Linked DNA regions of Pueribacillus theae. The protein of the gene in region 1 interacts with the protein of each later gene in a pairwise test. Links are inferred from orthologs where the notes say so. Each region holds a gene or a part of one and is shown on either strand. Other genes may lie near its edges. The genes, in order: ligA and leuS.

Region 1 (16,622 bases):
GGAGGCACGAAATTCTACGATCGGAAGGAAATCAAGGATTTACTCGCTTACTTGCGGCTTATTGCAAATCCGGACGATGACATTAGCCTTGAACGCATTATTAATGTTCCGAAACGCGGTGTTGGTGCTTCCTCTGTTGAAAAAGTGATGCAATATGCTGCTGACAATGATGTGACAATGGTGGTGGCACTACAAGAAATTGAACAGATCGGTTTGACAAAACGTGCCGAAAATGCGCTGGCAGAGCTAGGCAACCTCCTTTCGAATTTCACAAAAATGCAAGAGTATTTAACGGTGAGCGAGCTTGTTGAAGAAGTCCTCGATAAAACAGGCTACCGAGATATGCTTCAAAATGAAAAAACGATCGAGGCGGAAAGCCGACTTGAGAATATTAATGAGTTTTTATCTGTCGCGCTAGAATTCGAAAAAGCGAGTGAAGATAAAAGCTTGATTGCTTTTCTCACCGATTTGGCGCTTGTCGCGGATATTGATCGTTTAGATGGCGACGATGAGAAACCAGACGATGCAGTAACACTCATGACCCTTCATTCTGCGAAAGGGCTAGAATTTCCGGTTGTTTTTCTTGTTGGATTGGAAGAAGGGGTTTTCCCTCATTCACGGGCGCTGTTTGAGGAAGAAGAGATGGAAGAGGAGCGCCGTCTTGCCTATGTCGGCATGACGCGTGCCGAGGAACAGCTTTTTCTTACAAATTGCAGAATGCGGACATTATTCGGTAGAACAAATATGAATCCGGTGTCGCGGTTCATTCAAGAAATACCGGAAGAATTTTTTGATGCGCCATTAGAGGAAACGAACGTTGTTCGCAATCAGCCTCCAACACATGTTCAAGTTTTAAGGAAATCCGGCGGCGAACAGCTTGATTGGAAAGTCGGAGACAAAGCAAAGCACAAAAAGTGGGGAATCGGTACAGTTGTGAGCGTAAAGGGGGTGGATGAGTCTCTTGAACTCGACATTGCGTTTCCAAGCCCAACAGGTATTAAACGCTTGCTGGCGAAATTTGCCCCAATCGAAAAAGCTAATTAAAAAAGAGGCCAAAAAATGAAGAGAAGACTAAATACCGAACTTGCATATGAATGGGGCTTCTCATTTTTGCAAACCTCTAACGGTAGGGTGGTAGCGCGATGAATAGACAAGAAGCGGAAAAGCAAATTCAAACATTACGAGAAATGTTAAACCAATATAATTACGAATATTATGTGCTTGATCAACCGTCGGTCCCTGATGCGGAATATGACCGGTTAATGAGAGAATTAATCGAACTTGAACAACGTTATCCTGAATTATTAACACCGAATTCCCCCACACAAAGAGTTGGAGGCAAGGCGCTTGATGCGTTTCGCAAAGTGGAGCATTCTGTTCCGATGCTTAGCCTCGCAAACGCGTTCAACGAACAAGAATTGAGAGATTTTGACAGAAGAGTACGGGATCGAATCGGTACTGATTTTTCTTACGTTTGTGAATTGAAAATTGATGGGCTTGCCGTTTCTTTAAGCTACGAAAACGGTGAATTTGTCCGGGGCTCCACACGTGGGGATGGCGTAATTGGGGAGGACATTACAAGCAACTTAAAGACAATCCGCTCCATCCCACTGACATTAAAAAAACCAGTCAATCTTGAAGCCCGCGGCGAAGTGTTTATGCCAAAGCAATCCTTTCAAACATTAAACGAAATCAGAGAGAAAAATGGTGAAGAACGTTTTGCAAATCCAAGAAACGCCGCTGCAGGCTCTTTGAGGCAGCTTGACCCAAAAATAGCCGCAAGCCGCAACCTAGATATTTTCCTTTATGGGATAGGAAAGCTCGAAGGGGAAGAGATCGATTCGCACAGCGACGGCCTTGATTTTCTCAAATCGCTTGGATTTAAAATAAATCCTGAATGGAAACGATGCAAAACCATTGATGAAGCAATTCGCTACATAGATGGCTGGTTCGAGAAACGTCCCGCTTTACACTATGAAATTGACGGAATCGTGATTAAAGTAGACTCGCTAAGCCAGCAGCAAAAACTAAGCACAACGGCAAAAAGCCCCCGCTGGGCCATCGCTTATAAATTCCCTGCTGAAGAAGTTGCCACAACATTAATCGACATTGAACTAAGTGTCGGGCGTACAGGTGTTGTTACGCCGATAGCGATTTTAGAACCTGTGACAGTTGCAGGAACGACTGTAAGGCGCGCTTCCCTTCATAACGAGGACTTCATTCGCGAAAAAGACATCCGCCTCGGCGACACAGTGATTATAAAAAAAGCGGGAGATATCATTCCGGAAATCATTCAAGTGATTCTCGACCGCCGTACAGGAGAAGAGCAGGAATTCAGGATGCCGGAATATTGCCCTGCATGTGGAAGTGAATTAGAAAGATTAGAGGGCGAAGTTGCACTGCGATGCTTAAGTCCGAAATGCCCGGCACAAATTCGCGAAGGACTTATCCATTTTGCGTCAAGAAATGCGATGAATATCGAGGGTCTCGGTGAAAAAGTCATTGAACAATTATTCAATGCTCATCTCGTTCATGATGTCGCCGATCTTTACAAGCTTCAAAAATCCGACTTATTGAAGCTTGAGCGGATGGGTGAGAAATCAACAGACAATCTTCTTAAGGCAATTGAACGTTCAAAGGAAAATTCATTGGAACGTTTATTATTTGGACTCGGGATTCGTTATGTTGGCTCAAAAGCAGCGAAGACGCTTGCCGAAGCTTTTCTTACAATGGATACACTCTCACAAAAAACAAAAGAAGAGCTGGAGATGGTTGATGAAATTGGCGAAAAGATGGCTGACTCCATCGAACGTTACTTTGAAAAGCCTGAAGTGCACGCGCTAATAAATGAGTTGAAAAAAGCTGGCGTGAATATGGAATATAAAGGCGCTATCCGTTCTTCAGAGCTTCAGAGCGATTCTATTTTTGCAGAAAAAACCGTTGTGTTAACAGGAAAACTTTCACACTTTACTCGGGAAGAAGCCAAATCGGAGATCGAAGCAAGAGGCGGGAATGTGACAAGTTCCGTCAGCAAAAACACAGATATTGTAGTAGCAGGGGAAGAAGCTGGTTCAAAATTGGCGAAAGCTGAACAACTTGGAATCCGGATTATGAATGAGGAAGAGTTCCAAGGACATTTAAAATAATTACCTCACCAAGGCGGTGCTGCGCTTTTTAATAATGTCCAGCTTCAGCGCCTAGCTCCTCAACGAAAATTTCTTCTTCAAGTGAGGCAACAAACAACGCCTCTTCTTCAGAAGAGCATTTTCTGTCGGAGCTAACGGCGCTTACGCTTTTCAATAGTTAGGGGAGAAATGGATGAAACGGATTTTACTGGCTTTAATTTGTTTGCTCGTTTTGCTTTCGGGCTGCTTGCCTGGTGCGCCTGATACCGGGCCTGAAAAAATTGCAAAAGACGGAGAAGATGAAAAAGTTGTCATTAGTGAAGATATTAACACGACAGAGCGTTATTATCGCAGCGTGATCCCTTACTCACCTGGTTCTTCACGCGGCTTTATTTTAAATGGGGTGGATAATCGCCTCGATATCGACGAGTTTGAAACGGGCCTCATGAGAATTTCGCAGGAAGTATTCGACCCGGATAAATATGTGCTTCAGGAAGGCCACATCTTATCTAAAGAGGATATTCAGTCATGGATTGATCGCCGCTCAGATAATAAAAAAGGCCTGAACCCGAAACTTGGTGTAGGTAAATCCGCCAGTGTAAAAGAAAAACTGGAAGCAAATAAAAAAAACCCGAAATATTTATCATTCGTCCTTGAACAAGATTATTTCGTACAAAAAAAGGACGACAATGTGGAGCTTGCCGGCATTTCAATTGGTATCTCACTTAACTCCATCTATTATTTTACTGTTACCGATAAAGAAGGCAAAATCCATTCAGGAACCGTCGATTTACGCAAAGATCAAGGTAAAGTGATTGCTGAAGGGAAAAAAATGGCACAGCAAATTGTTAACGATATTCGTGAAAAAAAGGACGCTAAAAACGTCCCGATTATGGTGGCTATTTACCAAGAAGAAGCACAGGAATCACTTATACCTGGCAGATTTGTAGCCTATACGAGTGTCGGAGGCGGGAAAACAAACATAGGCAATTGGGAAGACGTGAAGGAACGCTATTATTTGCTGCCATCATCTGAAGCAATGAAGGATCACCGCGGCGATGCGGAAAAGTTTGATAATTTTAAGTCGAAGGTAGAAGGCTTTTTTCCTAACTTCACAGGAGTCGTTGGAAGGGCATTTTATAAAGAAGGCGAGCTTCAAAGAATGACGATTGAAATCCCAATGCAGTTTTACGGGAAATCGGAAATCATCGCCTTTACACAATATGTTACGGGCCTAGTGACCTCGAATTTGTTTGAAGACATACCAATTGAAGTTTATATATCGTCAATGGGCCGACAAGAAGCGATTATTGTAAAAGATCCACACGAAAAAGAGCCGTTTGTTCACATTTATCGTTAGAAGCCCGCTTATTCAGGGCAGGGCAGCCTTGCCCCTGGCCCTTGCATCAACAAGAGTATGCTACCAAGCTGGCTTCTTTCGGACAAGTTGCGCAGTCGCAACCCTGTCCCTGCGTCTAATTAGCCATGCTCCGAAGCAGGCTTTCTCGGTATTAGTAGCCTAGAAAGTCATTCATCGGCCGCAGCCTTGCGGAAATCAGGCTTTTTTTGGTATGATCACTGTATTGTAAAGCGTTGGAGGTGAGAGGTTATGTCAAGAATTACAGAGGAACAGACACGGCATGTTGCAAATTTGGCACGTCTTAAATTAACCGATGAAGAAGTCGAATTGTTTACAAAACAATTGGATGACATTATTGCATATGCGGAACAACTAAATGAACTTTCCACAGAAGATGTGGAACCGACATCCCATGTTTTTGATTTGAAAAATGTAACGCGCGAGGACAGGGCGAGAGGCTGGATTAGCCGGGAAGAAGCTTTGGAAAACGCGCCTGATCATATGGATGGTCTCTTCAAAGTACCAGCGATTTTAGAGTAGGAGGAAAAGGGATGACGCTGTTTAATCACCGATTGACAGAAATACAAGATTTATTACATAAAAAAGAAATACAAGTAACAGATTTAGTGGCTGAATCGTATAAACAGATCGGCGAAACAGACAGCAAGATCCAAGCATTTGTCAATCTAAATGAAGAAAATGCGATGGAGACTGCGAAAAAACTCGACGCGAAAAATGATTCAGACAAAAAGGGAGCGCTATTCGGCCTTCCTATTGGATTAAAAGACAATATTATTACAAAAGGGTTTACAACAACCTGTGCAAGCAAAATGCTTGAAAACTTTCGGCCTCTTCACGATGCAACCGTTGTTGAAAAGCTGAATGAAGCAGACGCGGTACTGATCGGAAAACAAAACATGGACGAGTTTGCGATGGGTTCAACGACAGAGAACTCGGGATTTAAACAAACAAAGAACCCTTGGAATACGGATTATGTACCAGGCGGTTCAAGCGGCGGATCTGCTGCGGCGGTTGCTGCCGGACAAGTTTACTTCTCACTTGGCTCGGATACAGGTGGTTCGATCCGCCAGCCAGCCGCTTTTTGTGGTGTCGTCGGATTAAAGCCTACATACGGGCTCGTTTCAAGATTCGGCCTGGTTGCGTTTGCTTCATCGCTTGACCAAATCGGTACAATCACAAAATCTGTCGAAGACAATGCGTATCTTCTTCAGACAATTGCCGGCCATGACAAATGCGATGCAACGTCTGTCGATGTTGATCTTCCAAATTATGTGGCGTCGTTAACGGGAGATGTAAAAGGTTTAAAGATCGGCGTACCTAAAGAATACTTGGGCGAAGGCGTGGATGAAGCAGTAAAAGCAAGCATCAAGGAAGCACTAGAAACTTTGGAAAAAATGGGTGCCGTTTGGGAAGAAGTATCACTTCCGCACTCAAAATACGCAGTAGCAAGCTACTATTTACTTTCCTCATCTGAAGCTTCTGCAAACCTTGCCCGTTTTGACGGTGTACGCTACGGTTATCGTTCACCGAATGCGAAGAACTTAAACGATTTATATCTTGACTCAAGAAGCGAAGCCTTCGGCGATGAAGTGAAGCGCCGGATTATGCTTGGCACATTTGCGCTAAGCTCGGGCTATTATGACGCCTATTATAAAAAAGCCCAACAGGCGCGTACGCTTATTAAAGAGGACTTTGAAAATGTATTTGAAAAATATGATGTTATTATCGGGCCAACCTCGCCAACGACAGCATACAAGCTTGGTGAAGTCGTTGATGACCCGCTCAAAATGTATACGAGAGACATTTTAACAATCCCGGTCAATTTGGCTGGTGTTCCAGCGATTTCAGTACCATGCGGCTTTTCTGAAGGATTGCCAATCGGCCTTCAAATTATTGGAAAGCCATTTGATGAACAAACCGTCTATCGTGTGGCTCACGCTTATGAACAAGCGACAGAGCACCATAAAGCGAGACCGGTGCTGTGAAGGGGGCAGGAAAATGAAATACGAAACAGTTATTGGACTTGAAGTGCACGTCGAACTAAAAACGAATTCCAAAGTTTTTTGCGGTTGTTCTATTGAATTTGGAGCGCCTCCAAATACGAATGTCTGCCCAATTTGCCTTGGACATCCGGGTACATTGCCGGTCGTCAATTACACCGCGGTTGAATTTGCCATGAAAGCAGCAATGGCATTAAACATGCAAATCAATGAAAATACAACATTTGACCGGAAAAACTATTTTTATCCTGACAACCCGAAAGCTTACCAAATTTCTCAAGCGGACAGGCCAATTGGAGAGCACGGCTGGATTGAAATTGAAGTAAACGGCGAGAAAAAGAAAATCGGCATCACCCGCCTCCACCTAGAAGAAGATGCTGGAAAGCTCACACACGCAGAAGGCGAAGATTACTCGCTCGTTGATTTCAACCGCCAAGGCACACCGCTTATCGAGATTGTATCAGAGCCTGACCTTCGCTCGCCTGAAGAAGCTTATGCTTATCTCGAAAAGCTAAAGGCAATTATCCAATACACAGGCGTTTCCGATTGTAAAATGGAAGAAGGCTCGCTCCGCTGTGATGCGAACGTCTCCATCCGGCCTGTCGGGCAAAAAGAGTTCGGAACGAAAACAGAACTGAAAAACTTAAACTCCTTCGCCCACGTACGCAACGGCATCGCTTACGAAGAAATTCGCCAGGCGGAAGTGCTGGAAGATGGCGGAATCATTGAACAGGAAACGAGGCGCTACGATGAAGCGACGAAAAAAACCATCTTGATGCGTGTGAAAGAAGGAGCCGATGATTACCGTTACTTCCCTGAACCGGATCTCACACGGATTGAAATTGATGAAGAATGGAAAGAACGCATCCGCGCAGAAATTCCCGAACTGCCTGATGCAAGGCGCGAACGTTATGTGAAAGAAATCGGGCTTCCAGAATACGACGCGATGGTGCTCACACAGTCAAAAGACCTTTCCGACTACTTTGAACAAGTGATCGCGAAAAAAGCAAATCCGAAGCTTGCATCAAACTGGATGATGGGCGAAGTGTCCGCGTATTTAAATGCAGAACAAAAAGAGATCACCGACATTGCCATGACGCCGGAAGCACTCGCAAAATTAATCAAATTGATTGAAGACGGAACCATTTCTTCAAAAATCGCCAAAAAAGTCTTCAAAGACCTGATCGAAAAAGGCGGAGACCCTGAAACGATTGTGAAAGAAAAAGGATTGGTCCAAATTTCCGACGAAGGCGAGCTCCGCACCCTTGTCAATGAAATTTTGGATAACAACGAACAATCCATCCAGGATATCAAAAACGGAAAAGACCGCGCATTTGGATTCCTCGTTGGCCAAGCAATGAAAGCAACGAAAGGAAAAGCAAATCCGCAAATCATCAATAAGCTTTTAAAAGAAGAAGTTGAAAAGCGATAGATCGCCAAGGCAGATTTCTACAATACGAAATCTGCCTTTTTCTTGTAAATTAATTACATTATGACTATGTTAGCCGGTACGCTATTGGAATTACACTGATTGAAGTAATCGCTTATTAAATACTTGATTTACTTTATTCAACATTTCTTCATCTATCTTCATTCGTTCACCATACTTATCAAATAAAAGCAGGTCTTCAAAAGAGAATTGTATATTCACTTGTTTGTCGATATCTTCCCAATTGCTTTCTGTTTTTACATTGATTTTTCCATACTCTGTTTGGACTTTATAAATCGATTCTCCACCTAATTGTTCGGTCGTTAATACTTCACCACGAATATTGATGCCACGGCTTACACTAGTCGAAGTGGTGATTTCCACTTTTTCTGGACGAATTCCTAAGTAATATTCGTCAAATTCTAAAACATTAACAGGCGGAGAACCGATAAATTGCGCGACAAACAAGTTTGCGGGATCTGTATAGATTTCTTTCGGTGTCCCTTTTTGCATGATTTTTCCTTGATTCATGATGATGATAAATGAACCCATAGACATTGCTTCCACTTGATCGTGTGTAACATATAAAAACGTTGTTTGAAGTTTTTGATGTAATTCAATCAGTTCTTGCCGCATTTGATTTCTTAATTTCGCATCTAAGTTTGATAGCGGCTCATCCATTAAAAAAGCTTGTGGGCGTTTTACAATCGCACGTGCAAGAGCGACACGCTGTCTTTGACCACCTGAAAGCTGACCGGGGAGTTTTTTTGCGTGGTCTGTTAATTCCACCATATTTAAGACATCTGTTATCACTTTTTTTCGTTCGTTTTGCGGCATTTTTTTAATTTTTAATCCATATTCGATATTTTTATACACTGTCATATGGGGGTACAATGCATAGTTTTGAAAAACCATTGAAATGTCTCGATCCTTCGGTTCATTTTCGGTAATATCACGATCAGCTATATAAATGCGTCCGCTCGTTTCTTCTTCTAGCCCTGCAAGAATACGTAATAGAGTTGATTTACCACATCCAGAAGGACCTAGTAAAATAGTAAACGAACCATCTTCAATCTTAACATTAATATTTTTTAGTACCTCGTTTGGACCGAATGACTTACAAATATGGTCAAATGTAATGTTTCCCATTCTTTTTACCCCTTCTTTCTAATAAATTTTTTGCTATTTAATCCCGAATCGTACAAAAGAATCAATTACATGCTTTCGCAAAATAAAATAGATGATCAGAATAGGCAAACTCGAAATTGTTGTTGCAGCCATGAGTGATCCCCATAAATTCTCATCTGAATTGACAAATGCTCGAAGTCCAATTTGAATCGGTGCATTTTCCATTTGTGTTGTAATCAGCATTGGCCATAAATATTCGTTCCAACCGCTAATAAATAACAGAATTCCGAGCGATGCGATTGTCGATTTCATGTTTGGCAAAATAATCTTTGCAAGAATGCCAAAATCACTTTCTCCATCTAGTCTCGCGGCTTCTATTAAAGCAACTGGAAATGCTTTAAAACTTTGGTACATCGACATAATCGCAAAGGTAGATACCGCTAATGGGATCACAATTCCAAGCAATGTTTCGTTCAAACCGATTTGGTTAATTAACACATAGTTTGGAATCATAATGGCTTGAACCGGGATAAGCCATGATAAACTTAGAATGGTATAGATTAAAAAGCTACCTCTAAACTGCCATCTTACAAATGCGTAACCTGCTAATATACTTGTTCCTAATTGAAGGATGGTTAAGAGTGACGCAGTAATAAATGAATTGAGCATCATGCGAAAGATCGGCATTTCTGTAAAAGCATAGAGATAATTTTTAAACGTAGGACTAGCTGGAAAAAGGGAAGCTGTAAAGATTTCAGCTTCATTCTTAAACGAAGAAATCACCATCCAGTATAATGGAAAAATAGCAATGACAGACATGAGAATGAGTAAAACATGTTGTAAAAAAGTACTAGGTTTAAGCTTTCGAGTCAACAAGGCTGCACACTCCTTCTAGTTATCATAAAATGCGTATTTTTTCGAAAGCATGTTAAGAGCTAACGCAATGAAGGCGAAAACGATAAAGAACAATACAGCGGCAGCCGAACCCATCCCTACATCTAAATTTGAAAAGCCATATTTGTACATTTCGTAGTAAATGTTAGTTGAAGTTCCGAAAGGTCCCCCTGCTGTTAAAATATCGATATAAGCAAATGACCACTGACTAGAAAATAAGATGCTCATTGTAACCATAAAAAGAATCATAGGTGATAATAGAGGCAACGTAATATCTTTAAATTGTTGAAGCGTATTCGCTCCATCCAAGGAAACGGCCTCATAATAGTCTTTACTAATGCCTGTTAAAGCCGCAGAAAACATAATGGTACTAAATCCGATCATTTTCCATCCTGTAATCAGCAAAACAAGCCATTTTGCGAACAAAGGATCCGAGAAGAATGCAATGTTTTTTTCTATCACCCCGAGCTTTACTAACATAATGTTGACTAATCCGTTTGAAGGGTGAAACAACCAGCGCCAGATTGCTCCGACAGAGACAGGTGCCAAGATCAGTGGGATGAAAAAGAATGCACGATATACATTTTTCATTTTCCCTTTCATATTGTGAGTAGCAACAGCTAAAAATAGTGGAATAATAATGGAAAACGGAAGTAAACCAACAGTATAAAAGATTGTATTAGAAACAGAGATTCCAAAATCCTTACTACTGAATAAACGTACAAAGTTATCCCAACCAACAGGTACAGGGGTTGTCCCCGGTACCATACCCCATTGATAGAAAGCGAGATTGAAGGTTGAAAGCAACGGCCTATACATCCATATCCCTAACAATAGAAGGGCAGGCAAGAGATACAAATAGGCTTTTAATGTACCTTTTTTTCGTTTATTGACGGTTTTACTCTTACTGCCTAGAATCCCTTCAGGTAACGTTGTGCTCATATTATTCTCAATTGGTTTACTCATATATAATCCTTCCTATCCATGCTATTCTGTCTTTTTAATTTAGTAAGTCATTGATGGAATCTTCAGCCTCTGTTATCGTTTTTTCAATATCGGCATCAGTGGAAACGGCTTTTACAATCGCATCAGTAAAAATGGTAAAAGCTTCAGTCGCATAATTTCCAGGCCAAATCGTTGCAGGTCGAATGCGTTCTAATTGTTCAAGATTCACGCGATACAATGGGTTTTCGTCAACGAAACCTTTTAAATAGTTCGGGTCATCCGCTAAATCTGTACGTAATGGTAAGTAACCAATTTCAGAAGTGATAGTTGTATAGCCTTCATTCCCGGTTACATATTTAATAAATTCCCAAACGGCTGCATTTTTTTCTGGACTGTCAGGTCGAACAGCTAAAGCACTTCCGGAGTTTACAGGTACAGAAGGCTTGTCACTAAATTGAGGCAGTCCAACACCATATAATTCCCATCCGCCTGCTTTTGAAGCGTCTAGCATTCCGCTATGAAGGGCAGATGACGTGACGAGCATTCCTAGATTTCCCGCCATAAATTGCTCACTTGCTTCAGTAGTCGAACCGATTGCGTGCGCACCACTTTGATAGATATCTTTCCATATTTGAATGGCTTCAAATGTTTCTCCGTTTGCAAATACTGCTTCAGATCGATCTTCAGAAAGAATGTTAGCGCCATTACTAAAAAGCACACCATCTGTAATCCATCCGTTATCTGGAGGAAGGGCAAATCCGTCCTTTCCTGTCTCTTCTTTAATTTTCAGTGCATACTTCTTGATTTCTGTCCAGGTTTTCGGTGGATCGTTTGGATCTAGCCCCGCTTGTTCAAATAAATCGCCGTTTATAAAAACGATGGGGGTACTGAAAGTAAATGCTAAACCATACATTTTTCCGTCAATTCTTCCTAGATCTAAAGCATTTTCAGAAATTCCTACCAAATGTTCTTCCAGCTCATCTTTCGGAAACACATCTTCATACGCTTTAAAACCGAGTGTTATTTTGCCTGCATCTAAGGTAGGGAATGTATGTTGAACAACGTCCACTTGTTTACGAGCTGCAATATCTGCTTTATGTTGTTGATAATCTGAATCAGGCACTCCTTCAACGATAACGCCTTTTTCTTTGCCAACTGTATGATTAAAATCTGAAATAAGCTTTTCCATCCCTGGCTTCATGGACGGATACGTTAAGCTATAAGAATAAAACGTAATTTTTGTTGGGTTCTTAGGATCTAATGTTCCTAATTGTGCAGTTGTTCCTCCATTTGAACTACCTGAAGCTGCTTCTTCTGATTGAGGCATCGTGTTACATGCACTGAAGATGACCAAAAGCATTGCAATGAAAAAGGCTATAAATAGCCCCTTTCTTTTTTTAAATTGTTCCATAGTCATATTCCCTTCCTATCCAAAAATTTTTAAGAATGGAGTACTTTTTTCATTTCAATACTACTTAGTGTTGTCAATTCTTCAGGCATTCGCATTTGTCGAATATCGATTCCATTTTCATTGAGAGTACAAAGATTAAAGCCGACCTTGTTTGTTATATGCATATGTTCATCCGTTAACTCAACTCCAAAAGCCGTTCCTTCAGCAACTGATATACATATATTTTTAAATAATGAGATTTTATTTTGATGTGTATGACCACTTAAAACAGCCATGACATCTGTATTTTTTATTTTCGCCATCAGTTCATCTGAATTTTTTAAATGATGAATTCCGCTAAATTCTCCAACTTCTGGTGGATGATGAACAACGATAAATGTACCTTTTTCAGCTGGAGATTGAAGTATTTCTTCGAGCCAGGAAAGCTGCCTTGCATCTACCATACCGATGCCACTCTTATCATGACTAGAATCCAATACGACCATGCGATATCCTCGAATGGTTTTCTCGTAGAACAAGTTGTCTTGACAATTGAGGATATTTTCATAACCTTCCCAATAAGCTTCTGTTACATCATGATTTCCTAATGCAACATAAACCGGAAGTGTTGTGGTTTCTTCAATCAATTTCTTGAAGAAACGGTAATCTTCCACACCGCCTTCATGGACTAAATCTCCACTAATTAAGATAAAGTCTAATGAATCGCTCATTGCATTTGCATAGTTTAATACCTTTTTGAACTGATCCACCGGATTTTCATTTGGGCGGTCTAACACTTGATATAAACCGTCTTGTTTATTTTGAAGAATATGAGTATCTGTTACATGCAAGAATTTTAATTCAGTCATTTCATTTCACCTCAAGTTAGATTATTTTTCGAGACAATACTCTTGAATGGAGGCCCTGAACAATGGGGTAATTTTATGTTCTTTTTCAAGATACGTTTCAAAATTCCCATAATGTTTGATGATATTTTCATATGATGCTAGTAAATATCTTTCTTGAAGCAAGAACATTTTTCGAAATGCATCTAATTCTTTTTCTGCAAGGATTTCCGCTGCACGCTCAAAGATTTGTTGATGATATTCTTCTAAAGTTTCGTTTGAGAGCAAATAATCTTCCATCACGGTTTCTAAAGGGACATCAAGTGTTAACAAAATTAACATAGCACCAATTCCTGTACGATCTCTTCCCGCTGTACAATGGTGGATAAGAGGAAGATTCGCCTCTGGTTTTTTTAATAAATCCATTAAATGCTGGTAAGCTGGATTTCCAACTGGCAAATTGGTATAGACATTCAACAATGTATCTTCATCAAAAGATTTAAACTGGCCAGATTCAAATAATTGCTTCATTGACGTAACCATTCGCTCTTTTTTTTCATCATTTACAGATACGCGTTCATTAATCGCATCCCCAATCATTGGATCCGGCTTATGATTTGCCTCAAATTGGGTTCGATAATCAAAAATTCGGGCGATTTTAAGGCTTTTTAAATACAATTTATCTTTCTCCGTTAAATCGGTTAGTTCAGCCGCTCGAAAGAACAACCCTTTTTTCACGCGTCTTCCATCCGCTGTTTCTAATCCACCCATGTCACGGAAATTTACTGCCCCGTGCAGAGGGAGTACAGCGGATTCTTTTGTTTGAATGGTCATCAGTGAATCATCCTTTCGATCGAATTGATATTTTTTAAATGCTTCAATTTCCTACAGATGATCGAATGTATGCACCACCACTCTCCTTTGTTTTTTTGAATTTTTTACTCAAGACTAGCGTATCAGTAGATTGTTAATTGAATATATTCAAACTGTTAACCTTATGTAAAAAAGATGTAAAGGTGTATAATACATTTATATATTCAGTTATTCTGACAACCGATTAAGTCGAAGGGAGAGAGGTAGGAAGATGAAATTATCTAATTGGTTCGAAAAAGGAATGGATGCTGAAAGTTATATTGATTCAATGGAAACACATAAAGACAATTTACTTTCGATCTATAACCGTTTTAACGTTCGTGAAGAGGATTCCGATCTATTCAAGCGTCTAAAAGAGAAAAAAATTCGCGTTATCGTCCTCACAGAGGACTGGTGTGGGGATGCGATGTTAAACGTTCCAATCTTATTAAAAATAGCTGAAAAATCTAGTATGGATGTCCGGATGCTGCTCCGCGACAGCAATCTTGAATTAATGGATCAGTATTTAACGAACGGGACATCACGAGCGATCCCGATTTTTATTTTCATTGACAAGGAAGGTAATGAAAAAGCGGTTTGGGGGCCTCGGGCACCCAAAGTTCAAGCGTTCGTCGATGACGAGCGGGCAAAGCTTCCGCCGAAAGAAGATGAGCAGTTTGAAGAGAAGCAGAAAGCGATGTACAAAAACATGACAGCAACGTTCGCATCTGATGAAAATGTGTGGAATCAAGTATACGAAAGCATCATTGATAAACTAAAAACAGTCTAAAGATAGGAAGGGCTTAAGGCAAGTTCATTTGGCCATAAGCCTTTCTTTATTTACTGAAAATTTCTACAAACTCTGGTAAGATCTTTATAAACCAACATTGGGTGTTTTTGCTTCTATGCAAGGGGGAATTTTGTGTCTGTGCCTTTTTATAGTCTACTATTGGGTGGGATTATCGTCATTTTTGCTTCGGTTTTGCAGGTGATTACCGGTTTTGGCTTCGCGCTTGTCTCCATTCCGCTGCTTTTATATATTTTTCCCGGATATGAAGCGGTTTTTATTACCATGCTTTTGTCGTTAGCTGCTTTAGCTATTCAAACGAGAAACAATCGACATCTTGCCCGCTGGGATTTAATCTGGCGGCTGCTTATCGCCGGGCTGCCAGGAATTTTGATCGGGATTATGATTAGCGGGAGATTAAATGAGGCTTATTTAAAAGGGATCGTAGGCGCAGCTGTTTTAGGATACGTCATGATTCAATTGGCCAAAAATAGGCAAATCAACAAGGCCTCTAAAGAAACCTCAGCGGCACGGGAACCCGAAGGTTCGGTTGAAGAAACAGCGGAGGAACGTAAATTGCCTAGAGGGTTTTATATTGCTGGCTTTTTATCCGGCATTCTTACCGGGGCTGCAGGAATACCTGGTCCGCCGGTTGTGGCAGTGCTAATTCAAATCCTGCCAAAGGAAGCTTTTCGTGCGACAACCGTGCATTTTTTCTTAATTAATTATGCTTTTGCCGTCGTTGCGGCTTTTTGGATGTTGCCTTCCTTAGCCTCAATAAACTGGGGTAGTGTAGCAATCTTGGTAATCCCTTTATTCATCGGATATTTTCTCGGAAACTACATCCGGAAGTTTATTAATGAAACAACTTTTAAACGGCTTGTCTACGGTTTATTGATTGTAGTTGGAGTAACGTCGATTGGCCAAACATTTCTCCAGATCATTTAAACGCAAAAAAGCTGTTGAGTCTCGCTCAACAGCTCGTTTTTTAATCATCATCATGATCAATTTCTAATATCTTGCCTGTCATCGCATCAATATCTATGTTAACTTCACCATCTTTTGTTTGAATCTCAAGCTCATATACCCATTTCCCGTTATCGTGATCAAGCTCAGCTTCTTTTATGTCACCAGCCACTTCGTTTAAAGCAATTTCAGCGGCTTTGTCCATCGTAATTTTTGTATGCGGGGGTTTTTCATTTGCTGAATCATCATCGTAATCTTTTCTTTCCTTCTTTAAAACTTTGCCTGTTTCCGCGTCAATCTCAACTTCGAAACGTTCTTCTCCCTCGTTGAACTTCACTTCATACTCAGGCTTTCCATCATCATATTCAAAGTTAACATCAACATTGTCGCCTTTATACTCCTTTTCTACAATTTTCACAGCTTCTTCTTTTGATATTTTTGCCTGTTCATAAGCGGCGGAAGCTTTGTAGCCTGCAGTCCCTAACAAACTGACTCCAAGAACAGTAGAAAATGCGAGTATCATTGTTTTCTTTTTCATTTCATCTTCCCTCCTTGTGTTGATATTTACACTATAACTAACGAAAATGAGAATTCATGATGAGAAAGATTAGAATTTGATGAGAAATTTATGGTTTTTTAATAACAGTGATAAAATGTGTTTAAAAACAGCAAGACGAAACGGCAGGAGGGCAAAATGGCGAAAGAAAAGATTCTTATCGTTGAAGATGAAGAAAAAATTGCGCGGGTCATTAGCCTTGAACTGAATTATGAAGGGTATGAAACCGCAACAGCGAAAAACGGCAGAGAAGGGCTTGATATGCTTCAGGCACATCGCTGGGGTTTAGTGCTTCTAGATATTATGCTTCCTGAATTAAACGGC
Region 2 (5,245 bases), on another replicon or contig:
AATTTCTCTCAATGTCAAGCCCCCAGTTTTTGATTGGGCCAAGTGAAGAGACAAATCCGTAGTTGACGATTAACGAATCAATTTCCACATGTTCTTCTTTGTCGCCTTTTACTTCTTTTAACAGAACGCCGCTTAACACCCCGCCGGAGCCTTTCAGTTCTCCAACCGCAAATGGCGTTCTTACGTTCACACTGGAATTCATCAACTGTTCAACACTGTGTTCGAGGGCCCTGAATTTATCCCGGCGGTGGACAATTGTTACTTCCTTTGCAATCGGTTCAAGCATTAAAGCCCAATCGACAGCAGAATCGCCGCCGCCAAGCACAACGACTTTCTTGCCTTTAAATGCACTTAAATCCTTTATGAAGTAATGTAAATTATTTCCTTCATATTGTTCGCTTCCTTCGATTTCAAGAAGCCTTGGCCTAAAGGCACCGACACCTGCGGTAATTAAAATCGTCTTTGAATAATGCTCTTCATTGTTGTTCGTTGTCAGTTTAAATGTATCATCAGCCAGTTTTTCCACCTGCTCCACCGACTGTTCCAAAACAATTGTCGGATGAAACTGCATCGCTTGTTCTTCCAAGTCATCAACAAGTTTTTGAGCTTTTACTTTTGGAAAACCAGCCACATCATAAATGTATTTTTCAGGATATAAAATCGACAGCTGCCCACCGAGCTGCGGTAAACTTTCAATAATCTTTACTTTCATTTGGCGCATGCCGCCATAGAAAGCCGCAAATAACCCTGTTGGGCCTCCGCCTATAATGGTAAGATCAAAGATTTCTTCGTTTGAGGGCATAACAACACCTCCAGGTTTGCCTCAATTAATTTGCAACGATATTTACCAACTTTCCTGGAACAGCGATTACTTTGCGAATCGTTTTTCCTTCGAGCTGTTTTTGAATCGTTTCATCTGCTTTCGCAATCTCTTCCATCTCCTCTTTTGCTGCAGAGGCAGGTATATTCAGTTTTGCTTTTATTTTCCCGTTTACTTGAACAACGATTTCGACTTCATCTTTCACGAGTTTTGTTTCATCATACGTAGGCCAAGTTTCATATGCAATCGTGTTCGCATGTCCAAGTTTTTCCCATAATTCCTCACTAATGTGCGGCGCAACAGGCGAAAGCATTTTAACGAATGCTTCCATATAGCCTTTCGGGAGAACTTCTTGTTTGTTCGCTTCATTTATAAACACCATGAGCTGTGAAATGGCAACATTGAAATGAAGCGCTTCATAGTCTTCTGTTACTTTCTTTACCGTTTGGTGATAGACAAGCTCCATTTCTTTAGAGCCCGTCTCGTCCTTAATCTTAGGATTAAGGCTGCCATCTTCGGTAACAAAGAGACGCCAGATTCGATCAAGGAACCGCCTTGAACCGTCAAGCCCATTTTCCGACCAGGCAATGGACGCATCAAGCGGCCCCATGAACATTTCGTAGAGGCGAAGCGTGTCAGCGCCATGGGAATTAATAATGTCATCAGGGTTTACAACATTCCCTTTCGACTTACTCATTTTCTCATTGTTCTCGCCCAAAATCATGCCTTGGTTAAAAAGTTTTTGAAACGGCTCTTTCGTTGGAACAACTCCTAGATCGTACAACACTTTATGCCAGAAGCGCGCATACAGCAAGTGAAGAACCGCATGCTCGGCACCTCCGATGTAAATATCGACTGGAAGCCATCTCTTTAACTTTTCAGAGTCGGCAAGCGCGTTATCGTTGTGCGGATCAATGAAACGCAAATAGTACCAACAGCTTCCCGCCCATTGCGGCATCGTATTCGTTTCTCTTTTTCCTTTCATCCCTGTTTCAGGATCTGTCACTTCAAGCCATTCTTTGGCATTCGCAAGCGGTGACTCGCCTGTACCCGAAGGCTTGATTTCGTTCATTTCAGGCAAACGAAGCGGAAGCTCCTCTTCTGGAACTGGTTTCATCGTACCGTCTTCAAGGTGAATAATCGGGATTGGTTCACCCCAATAGCGTTGGCGGCTGAACAGCCAATCACGCAAACGATAAGATACTTTTCTCGCACCTTTTCCATTTTCTTCGAGCCACGAGATCATTTTTTCGATGGCTTCCTGTTTCTTTAACCCATTGAGGAAATCAGAATTTACTAATATGCCGTCGCCAGCGTACGCTTCCTCATCAACGTTCCCGCCGGAAACAACTTCTTTAATCTCCAATCCAAACGTTTTCGCGAATTCCCAGTCGCGTTCATCATGGGCAGGCACCGCCATAATTGCACCCGTTCCATAGCCCATTAATACATAGTCTGCAATCCAAATCGGAAGCTTGTCGCCTGTGATCGGGTGAAGCGCATATGCGCCAGTGAATACGCCTGTTTTTTCTTTTGAAAGCTCTGTTCTTTCCAAGTCGCTTTTGCTCTCGATTTCTTTTTGATAGGCCTCGACTTTTCCTTGCTGTTCTTCTGTTGTAATTTCTTTTACGAGCGGATGTTCAGGCGACAGTACACAATACGTAGCGCCAAAAAGCGTGTCAGGCCTTGTCGTAAACACAGTAAATGATTCATCGTGGCCGTCAATTTGAAAATGAACTTCAGCGCCTTCTGAACGGCCGATCCAATTGCGCTGCATTTCTTTAATGCTTTCAGGCCAGTCCAGCTCTTCCAAATCTTCAAGCAGCCTGTCGGCATAAGCCGTGATTTTGAGCATCCATTGCTTCATTGGCTTACGGATAACCGGGTGGCCGCCGCGCTCACTTTTGCCATCGATTACTTCTTCGTTGGCAAGCACCGTGCCTAAAGCAGGGCACCAGTTGACAGGAACTTCATCAACATAGGCCAATCCTTTTTTGTAAAGCTGCAAAAAAATCCATTGGGTCCATTTGTAATATTCAGGATCCGTCGTATTGATTTCCCGATCCCAATCATAGGAAAACCCGAGTGATTGAATTTGCCTCTTAAATGTTTCAATATTTTTATTTGTAAATTCACGCGGATTGTTTCCTGTATCAATGGCGTATTGCTCCGCCGGCAGTCCGAAAGCGTCCCACCCCATTGGATGAAGGACATTCCAACCTTGCATTCGTTTCATCCTGGAAAGGATGTCTGTCGCTGTGTAGCCTTCCGGGTGGCCGACGTGAAGGCCGGATCCCGACGGATATGGAAACATATCCAATGCATAGAATTTTGGTTTATCGCCTTCTTCTTCCGTTTTAAATGTTTTGTTTTCTTCCCAATACTTTTGCCATTTCGCTTCAATTGCCCGATGATCAAACGCCATCTATTTTCCTCCTTCTAGATCGCCACTTACAATATTACCACTATTGCTTTCTTCTCGTAAAAAACTCCCATCCCCAGCGTAGAACAAAAGGGATGAGAGCTCTCATTTCTCGTGTATCTCTTAATTTGACATTTAAAATCGCTCGTTCAAACCTTCATCGCGGAGAACATGAAGTGACTAGAGATTTCAAGAGTGAAAAACTTATCATTTTTTCTCATGATCACTTTTTATTACCATTGTATGAAAAATGTCGAGCGGATGTCAATCTGTGGCACTCAATCATCAATTAAAAACTCCCACCTCCTAAGGCGGGAGTGGTCTATTCATTTAAACTCGTACTCTGCGAGTCCTTCTTTTTGGAATATCGCTCATTTGATTGACAGAAACAACTTCTTCCACTTTTTTCTCCGGTTGTTTCCAATATTTTTCATTGCCTGGCAGATCGTCAAACCAAGCCGCATCTTTAGGACAGTCCAAAATCATAAAGTCCCCGTAATTTCCGTCCCTCGCCTGATGGAACTTTAAATAGGCTTTTCCTTTCTCAATGGCTAGGATTTCAATTTTTCCGGAAGTATGGCTCATCGACAGGCGGACCCGTTTTCCAAGCCCGGACGTTTTTGCTTTTGCTTCTTCAACAAGATGATAGACTTCTTCCAACGTTAATACAAAATCTTCATTTCCCCGAACCGGACGATTAACGAAGAAGTAATACGGTGTTACTCCAGCCCAGGAAAGCTTATCCAATAACTCTCCCAATACATCAGAGTCATCGTTGATTCCTTTTAATACCGGCGTTTGATTCACGACGATAGCCCCGGCATTGTGAAGGGCCTCAAATCCTTTTCTGGCCTCTTCCGTTATTTCCCTTGGATGATTCACATGCGCCATAATATAGATGCGCTTTTCTGGAGTGGAATACTTGCGGATTACATTGAGAAGCTCTTCATCTTCATAAATTCTCATCGGATTAAAGACAGGAAGCTTTGAACCAATGCGAATAATTTTCACATGATCGATTTCCCTCAGCCGGCCAAGAATCATGTCTAATTTCTTGGCTGCCAAAATGAGTGGATCGCCGCCCGTAAGCAACACGTTGTTGATTTCGGGATGCTCGCTTATATATTGCAAGCCTGGTTCCACATCCGACATCGCTTCTTTCACATCGTTTCGGAACAAGCGCTTCCTGAAACAATATCTGCAGTATGCCCCGCATACTTCCGAACAAATTAATAATGCCGTCGTTGTATATTTATGCTGACAACCTGGGACAACATAATTCGTATCCTCATCAGACGCATCCCATCTACCATATTCGGACAGTTCATTTTCATTAGGAATAACTAGTTTTCGAATCGGATCATGAGGGTCGTCCCAATCAATCAAATTCAAATAATAGTCATTTACACGAAAAACGAATTTGTCAGTTATCTGTTTCAGTTTCTCTCTTTCTTCTTCAGGAATTTGAGTGATTCTGTCAATACTTGTAATGTATTTTGGCTGCATTTGTAGATCTCCCACCCCTTCTTTTACTTACTATTTTTTCAACCATAACATAGTTAAGAAAAATTTTCTAATTTTTTGATAAAGTAAACTTGCCGATTGGCAAGCCTTATAAGGCGCAGACAGAGGCATAGTTGCACTTATACTTAAAACTTAAAATTTGCTGCTACGTCGATTTTCTGCCATGCTGGCAAATTTATGCTTTCTTAACGTACAAAAATGTCGTTTTTGAGAAAGAGAACGATTCGTGCTAAAATTTTACGTATTATGTAAGAAAAAGTGCAAATTCGCAACTTTTTCCCTTTAAGTGTGTGTAGTTCAAAAAGGAGGACAAAAAGAGCCGAGAAGTTCGAGGAAGCAAAGTTCTGAGGAACGGACTTGCACAGGAGGTGCTGACTTCTGCGTTGTGCACAGGACGTGCACGTTTTTAGCAGAAGAACCTTCGAACCGTTTGAAGGATACGTGAGTACCGCAAGAACGAAGCTGACGAAGAAATTCGA

The links.
Region 2: the proteins of ligA (region 1) and leuS interact in binary tests that used the Escherichia coli proteins (3 or more experiments, as listed by UniProt). The link is inferred for Pueribacillus theae from one-to-one orthologs.

What each region holds. Positions count from the first base shown.
Region 1 is NZ_QCZG01000023.1:20,238-36,859, forward strand. What follows is about bases 752-3,644. They hold ligA (NAD-dependent DNA ligase LigA), read left to right. Parts: upstream 752-1,142; coding sequence 1,143-3,146; downstream 3,147-3,644. Other genes in these bases: pcrA (DNA helicase PcrA), read left to right, coding at 752-1,044; DCC39_RS11500 (CamS family sex pheromone protein), read left to right, coding at 3,319-3,644. Outside these bases: more of pcrA, read left to right, coding at 1-751; more of DCC39_RS11500, read left to right, coding at 3,645-4,485; Asp-tRNA(Asn)/Glu-tRNA(Gln) amidotransferase subunit GatC, read left to right, coding at 4,735-5,025; Asp-tRNA(Asn)/Glu-tRNA(Gln) amidotransferase subunit GatA, read left to right, coding at 5,037-6,491; Asp-tRNA(Asn)/Glu-tRNA(Gln) amidotransferase subunit GatB, read left to right, coding at 6,505-7,938; DCC39_RS11520 (ABC transporter ATP-binding protein), read right to left, coding at 8,029-9,084; DCC39_RS11525 (carbohydrate ABC transporter permease), read right to left, coding at 9,118-9,939; DCC39_RS11530 (carbohydrate ABC transporter permease), read right to left, coding at 9,955-10,923; DCC39_RS11535 (ABC transporter substrate-binding protein), read right to left, coding at 10,958-12,313; DCC39_RS11540 (metallophosphoesterase family protein), read right to left, coding at 12,343-13,161; DCC39_RS11545 (tyrosine-protein phosphatase), read right to left, coding at 13,183-13,971; DCC39_RS11550 (thioredoxin family protein), read left to right, coding at 14,222-14,779; DCC39_RS11555 (sulfite exporter TauE/SafE family protein), read left to right, coding at 14,912-15,724; DCC39_RS11560 (PepSY domain-containing protein), read right to left, coding at 15,765-16,280; DCC39_RS11565 (response regulator transcription factor), read left to right, coding at 16,437-16,622. UniProt on the Escherichia coli protein: DNA ligase that catalyzes the formation of phosphodiester linkages between 5'-phosphoryl and 3'-hydroxyl groups in double-stranded DNA using NAD as a coenzyme and as the energy source for the reaction.
Region 2 is NZ_QCZG01000039.1:504-5,748, forward strand. The notes cover bases 537-3,593. They hold leuS (leucine--tRNA ligase), read right to left. Parts: upstream 3,246-3,593; coding sequence 828-3,245; downstream 537-827. Other genes in these bases: DCC39_RS15085 (NAD(P)/FAD-dependent oxidoreductase), read right to left, coding at 537-802; DCC39_RS15095 (KamA family radical SAM protein), read right to left, coding at 3,573-3,593. Also shown: more of DCC39_RS15085, read right to left, coding at 1-536; more of DCC39_RS15095, read right to left, coding at 3,594-4,748.